Regions from separate parts of the Neobacillus niacini genome, predicted to be linked through region 1. Evidence: riboswitches for the same ligand, from Rfam matches in the RefSeq annotation. Region 1 holds a riboswitch; each other region holds the start of a gene.

Region 1 (2,271 bases):
CCGGGTGCATCGTCCGGGTTTGGAATTTGTGGGCCACTTTGACTTTTTTCCGACGGAACAAGTACAAATTTTAGGGAAAAAGGAAATTACCTACTTACATAAGTTGAGCAGAGAGGAACGTAAAATTCGGATTGGCAATATTGTTCACTACCATCCGCCATGTTTTATCGTAACGGCTGGTGAAGAAGGACTTACTTATCTAATTCACCATTGTACAGAACAGGGTATTCCCTTGTTAGTGACAAAACAGCCTGAGACAACTTCAGAGTTTATCCCTAAATTGGATGCGTTCTTGGTGAAGGAATTAGCACCAGAGATATCTGTTCACGGAGTTTGTATGAATGTATCAGGCATCGGTATCTTACTTCGCGGTAATTCGGGGGTCGGAAAAAGTGAGACGGCCCACACATTAATTCGCCGTGGCCACCGGCTGGTATCGGATGATATCGTGGTCCTAAAGAAACTGAGTACGCAAACTATTTTGGGTACCCATGATGGAAAATCAAAAGAGTTTTTGGCTCTGCGTAGTATAGGACTGCTTAATGTCGTCCGTTTATATGGTCGTAAGGCTTTCCAGGATGAAACACGGATATCCCTTGATATTCACTTAACGAAGTGGGAAAAGGACGCTTTATATAATGATTTAGAACAGGAGTATCATTATACCGACTATATGGGTGTTAAAATTCCTTGCATGGAAATCCAACTGCAGCCTGGACGTGATGTGGCTGGTTTAATAGAGGCTGCTGCAAATAATTGGTACTTAAAGCAGCAAGGATACAGCGCAGTCGAAGAATTCATGAGCCGGGTTGAGGCTGATATAAAGAATTCTGGCAGGGATTAACTATTGGATTTGTCTTTTAACGGTAAAAATAGTTTGACTTAAGTAGAAAGTGAATATAGACTGAATACTAAGTTAATAGGAAGACCACTAGGGGAGCCATTTTATGGCTGAGACAAGAGTTATCTTGGACCCTTTGAACCTGATCTAGTTCATACTAGCGTAGGAAAGTGGAGTCTGTGTATGAATATTTATCATAACTATTCTGCCGCTCCATTTTTGGAGCGGCTTTTTCGTGTTTATAAATGCAGCCGCTCCCTTCTAGTGTCTTCTAATAAATAATAAGGGAGAGAAATTTGATGAGTTTTTCAGCAGAATTGAGAAAAGAAGCAAATCCGATTTTTAATGCGATTTTTGAACATCCGTTCGTCCAAGGGATTGCAAAGGGGGATTTAAAAAGCGAACAATTAATTCATTATGTTAAACAGGACTTTGAATATTTGAATTCCTTTATACGAATCTATGGAATCGCGGTTTCCAAGTGTGAGAATCGTGAAGATATGGAAATGTTTAATAAGCAGATTTCATTTATATTAAACAGTGAAATTCATCCACATCATAACTTTTGTCAGGTAGCTGGTGTTCCCTATGAGGTATTACATGGATATCCGTTATCCCCATCAGCACATCAATATATACGTCATATGCTTACAGTTGCACACGAAGGAACATTAGGGGAAATTTTAGCTGTGTTATTGCCATGTCCGTGGACATACTGGGAGATTGGGAAGAAATTATTAACGGAAGTGGATCCCGATCGCTCTCATCCTTTTTATGATTGGATTCGTTTTTATGGCAGTATAACGGATTCAATTACGATTAAATTTTGTGCCCGCCTAGATGAATGGGCAAAAAATGCACCAGAGAGAGAAAAGGAAAAGATGAAGGAACATTTCTTAATTAGCTGTCAGCTTGAATATATGTTTTGGGATATGGCTTATAAACTTGAAGAATGGCCTGTGAAAATGGAGGCTGTGAAAGGCTAAATTAGAAAATAAAAGAGGTAACTACTACCTCCTTCCAATAAAAATTTGTTTAATAGGTAAAAGACGCTTCTAAAGGAGGCGTCTTTTTTGTGATGAATAAAATTTTTAAAGATATTTAATAAATTGGTTATTGTAATTTTTATAATATCTGATTATAATACAAGACATAACAAATAAAAAAGCGTTTTCAAAAAGGAGGGTTAATCAAATTAAACTGACAGGAATGCAAGAAAAAATCTTTTAAGAAAATAAAGGAATTAGGAATCTTACCATCTGACTTGGAGGAACTCTTTATGAGTAATGTGACTCTTACGCGAAAACTTGGATTTTGGGCAGCTCTTGCCATTGCGGTTGGAACGACTGTTGGTTCGGGAATTTTTGTATCTTCTGGTGATGTGGCAAAAGCTGCTGGTACACCCGCTATTTCTATTCTTGCATGGATTA
Region 2 (2,271 bases), 2.9 Mb from region 1:
GACCGATGGTTTATTCGTATGGTTATGCATTTGATGCCTACCATGAGAGGCAAAAAGAGGATGTAAAAGCAGTATGTAACGAAGTGGAACAAGAATTAAAATCGCTTCCAAATAAGTCTAGAACCTTTGCTATTGAGGGTTCACCAGGTCATATGATTGTAGAATTTGTGAAACAAAATGACGCCGATCTTGTTGTTATGGGAAGCAGAGGATTAAGTGGATTGAAGGAACTATTCTTAGGTAGCGTCAGCCACTATGTCGTGCAAAAAGCACATTGTCCCGTTTTTATAGTTAAATAACTAGTTGAAAAAGCATGTAGAAAAAGTCCAATAGGACTGATTCTACATGCTTTTATTTTCAAAAACGACAGGAATAAATTCAGCATAGCTGTCTAAATGAAAATCAGCTTCGATGTCGCGGTTTTGAAAGGCAACGGTTTTAATTCCTAGTTGTCTAGCCGGAAGTAAATCTAATTCACGGTCACCAACCACAAAATCAATGTCATATTTTTTCAAAACAAATTCATAAGAAGAAGGATGTGGTTTCCTGTTGAAACCTTGTTCTTCAACAGAAACAATCTCTTTAAAGTAGTTGGTTAAACCAAATTTTTCTAGAAGATAGTTGGCAGATTCCCTGTCACGATGGGTGACAATAATATTGTTTTCTACAGCTGCTAAGACTTCTTTTAAATGTTCAAATGGCTTACTGACCTTTGAGTATTGGATATCAAGCGTTTTATATTCCGCACGTCGATCTTCATCAATCCCGAAATGTTTAAAGGCCGTTTTCGAATCGACTTTCAGCCAACGCAGCACCTCATCCCGATCAAGGTCACGCTGACTTAAAGCAACAAAACCCTCTACCAGTGCTGGATATGTATCAAAAAGTGTTCCATCAAAGTCCCATAATATGTTCATGTTTTGTCCCCTCAATTCACTAAAAATCGTAAAATTACCTGAAAAGTATTACTGTATCATTATCTTTTCCATAACACCAGTAAATATATTGGTGAGATTAAAAGCTTTACATCTCGAAATTTAAGGACTATCATAGGAAATAATTACATAAGATTTTACCTACTAGGGGTGCCCTTATACATGGGCTGAGAGAAAAACGTTACGTTTTTTAACCCTTTGGACCTGATCTGGATGATACCAGCGTAGGAAAGTAGCCAAGTGAAATTACCTTTTTCTCTAACTATTAAGCCAGGTCCAATTATAATGGATCTGGCTTTTTTATGTTTAAAAGACTAATAGGTTCATGGTTAAAGGAAAAAAGTGGAGGTGCAGTAATGAATCATAACGAACTAAGCTCTGTTTTAGAAAGGGTAAGAGAAGAAAACCCGCTCGTACATAATATTACCAATGTAGTTGTCACCAATTTCACGGCAAATGGTCTTTTAGCGCTAGGGGCTTCACCCGTGATGGCTTATGCAAAAGAAGAGGTAGCCGACATGGTTCGGATATCGCGTGCCCTGGTCCTTAACATCGGGACATTAAACCGGGAAGTGGTCGGCTCGATGATCTTAGCGGGAAAATCAGCAAATGAGCTAGGCATTCCGGTCATCTTCGACCCCGTTGGTGCAGGTGCTACTTTTTTCCGCACCGAAATGGCACAAAAAATTTTGGATGAAGTGAAAATATCGATAATCCGAGGAAATGCTGCCGAAGTCGCCAATGTGCTAGGGGAAAAATGGGAAATCAAGGGCGTTGATGCGGGTGCACAGCAGGGGAACAATGTTGAATTAGCTGTAACTGCGGCACGAAAGTTGAATACCATTGTTGTGATTACGGGAAAAGATGATGTACTGACAGATGGAGAGACGACGTATTTGGTTTCAAATGGTCACCCTCTGTTAACAAAAGTGACTGGAACAGGCTGTCTGTTAACCTCTGTGATCGGTGCCTTTGCGGGAGTCGAAAAGGACCTGCTCCTTGCTGGATTGTCCGCGTTAACCTTTTATGGAATGGCAGCCGAAAAAGCGTTTGTTAAGACAGGTCACTGGGGACCTGGCAGTTTCCAAGTGGAATTTTTAAATCAACTGTCACTCGTTTCTTCTGAGGATTTTGATCAATTAGCGACTTTTAAACAAGTATAAGGAGTGGACATCATGAAAAAAGCATTAACGATAGCTGGTTCTGATAGCGGCGGCGGTGCAGGAATTCAGGCTGATTTAAAGACCTTTCAAGAGTTAGAGGTGTTTGGGATGTCAGCTCTGACAGCTGTTACCGCTCAAAATACACTTGGGGTTCAAGCAGTATTTCCCATGAC
Region 3 (2,271 bases), 970 kb from region 1:
GAACAAAGAACATGGCCGTTACATAACTAGGCGAAAGGGCGGCAAATCCTGAGACATAAAATCCCCAGGCAAAGCTAAAAACTGATGAACCCATCCCTGCTGCCATTAAAACCCAAGTGGAATAGTTCTTCCATTTAGTTGCGGCAAAGACAGCTTCTGCACCCAAACCTTGAATCATACCGGAGATGATCAATTGCGGGCCAACGGCGTTACCAAGCATAACTTCCACTGTAGCAGCGACTGTTTCGGATAGAAAAGCCGCCCCCGGTTTACGGATAATATAAGCCGCAATAATCGAAACGATAAACCAAATTCCAAAAATAATATCATAGCCAATTAAACCAAAAAGGCCGAATAGGACATTCCCGAGCTGGAGAAACAACAAATAGACAACAGCAAAAACAACAGCAAGTACGGATAACACTATGACTTCACGAAGTTTCCATTTTGCCAGCATTTATTTCACCCTCTTTTTCGATGGGCTGTTGGCAGACATAGCAACCGTCATGACAATATGTGTAGAATCGCTTTCGTGTGCTCCTTGAAAGGCATCCTCTAATGTTTCGAAAACCTGGTTTGCATCACCATCAAGCCTTGAGGCATAGTGAACACCTTTTGTAAACGTTCCTTGGTCTTGAGCCAGTTTGCATTGATCCATGATGACATTCATATACGTTGGAATCCCCATTGGGTATAGAGCAAATTGAACAGCCACTTCTTGTTTAATATTCTGTGATTTTTCCTCATTTAAACGATTAGCGTTTTCTGATAGGTAGGCATCACCTGCCGAATCCCCCGGACATCCATTTGAAAACGTTGCCTGCAGCACAACATGATCGCCGTTTTTTGACGACTCTAGGAAAATAGCTTTCACCACATCAAATACATGCTCCGATCTTCCCCTAACACATGTGCTGACATCGTCCGTTTCCATCCAAACCTTTGAAGTATCCACTTCTTTTAATGCCGATAGAATAATATCTACAAACCTATCAGACATCGGATAAATCGAAAATCGCGCTCCAGTAATCTCACTCATACCACAAAAATTAGACATTTCACATACCCCCATTGATATTTTGGCAACAAAAAAACTGCATCCCACGGGAATGCAGTCGAATCATATCAATGTTGAACGAACGATAATTTTCTCCTGCACTTCCCCACGCTAGTATTATCTAGATCGGGTCATAAGGGTCGGACAAACGTCCTCTCAGCCAAAAAAGCTCCCCTAGTGCAAAAACCGTATGCAATTTTTCGTTGCCCTAATAATATGATAAATTTTCCAATATGTAAAGGGGGTTCTTTCGTTGCTCTTTCTTTGCCTCTTTTCGTTGCCTTTTCGGTGCCTGTCACCATTCGTGGACACTGTCCACCTCAGGAGGACACTAATTACAACCCTTTTTGAACCTACTTACCTCATACTAACAAAGAAATGCCATTAGTCATTTTTACATTAAAGAAAATTTTATGCACTTCATCACCTTCATAGCTGTCATATCATGAAAAAAAATATACAATGATGTATAAATGGTGCCTGTCACCCAAAGGTGTTACCACAGGGGAGGAGACTCTATATGGAGAAACAAGGGGTTTTTAAATCGGTTTGCCCGTTAGATTGTCCAGATCAATGCGGTTTGCTGATACATAAAGTTGATGGAAAAGTGGTAAAAGTGGAAGGCGATTCAGATCATCCTGTGACGAAGGGGAATATTTGTAATAAGGTTCGGCATATGGCGGAACGGCTTTATGATGAGAACCGCTTAGAATATCCTATGCAAAGGGTTGGAGCTAAAGGTGAAGGTAAATTTGAACGGATCAGCTGGGATGAAGCCATCGCTACCATAACCTCCAAGTGGAAATCAATTATCGAAACGGATGGTCCAGAAAGTATTCTCCCTTATAGCTTTTATGGGAACATGGGACATCTGAATGCCGAAGGGATGGACCGACGTTTCTTTCACCGTTTAGGAGCATCACAATTGGACCGGAGTATTTGTTCCTCAGCCGGCTTTGTTGGATATAGATACACGATGGGCGGCGGCTTCGGCATTGACCCAGAAGATACGATTCATTCCAAGCTCATTATTTTTTGGGGGATTAACGCAGCTAGTACCAATATGCACCAAGTGGCGCTTGCACAGAAAGCCCGCAAACAAAATGGGGCTAAAATCATTGTCATAGACGTCCATAAAAATCAGACCGGAAGATTAGCAGATTGGTTTATTCCGATTTTGCCAGGGACTGATACAGCACTGGCACTAGGAATCA

What was found. A riboswitch is a leader RNA that binds a small molecule or an ion and turns the genes downstream of it on or off. The one in region 1 is predicted to bind thiamine pyrophosphate.
Region 2: it holds a riboswitch for thiamine pyrophosphate, as region 1 does, so the genes downstream of both, thiM (hydroxyethylthiazole kinase) here and tenA (thiaminase II) in region 1, are expected to answer to the same signal.
Region 3: it holds a riboswitch for thiamine pyrophosphate, as region 1 does, so the genes downstream of both, ACN6MT_RS08930 (YkoF family thiamine/hydroxymethylpyrimidine-binding protein) here and tenA (thiaminase II) in region 1, are expected to answer to the same signal.

Annotation. Positions count from the first base shown of each region.
Region 1 covers NZ_CP183883.1:938,800-941,070, forward strand. Annotated here, with positions in the region: gene hprK (HPr(Ser) kinase/phosphatase) at 1-844, shown strand, start outside; TPP riboswitch at 924-1,027, shown strand; gene tenA (thiaminase II) at 1,141-1,827, shown strand; gene ACN6MT_RS04495 (amino acid permease) at 2,121-2,271, shown strand, end outside.
Region 2 covers NZ_CP183883.1:3,838,889-3,841,159, reverse strand. Annotated here, with positions in the region: gene ACN6MT_RS19000 (universal stress protein) at 1-299, shown strand, start outside; gene ACN6MT_RS18995 (HAD-IA family hydrolase) at 342-917, opposite strand; TPP riboswitch at 1,072-1,183, shown strand; gene thiM (hydroxyethylthiazole kinase) at 1,292-2,098, shown strand; gene thiD (bifunctional hydroxymethylpyrimidine kinase/phosphomethylpyrimidine kinase) at 2,111-2,271, shown strand, end outside.
Region 3 covers NZ_CP183883.1:1,909,158-1,911,428, reverse strand. Annotated here, with positions in the region: gene ACN6MT_RS08935 (ECF transporter S component) at 1-457, opposite strand, end outside; gene ACN6MT_RS08930 (YkoF family thiamine/hydroxymethylpyrimidine-binding protein) at 458-1,057, opposite strand; TPP riboswitch at 1,144-1,243, opposite strand; gene ACN6MT_RS08925 (molybdopterin-containing oxidoreductase family protein) at 1,578-2,271, shown strand, end outside.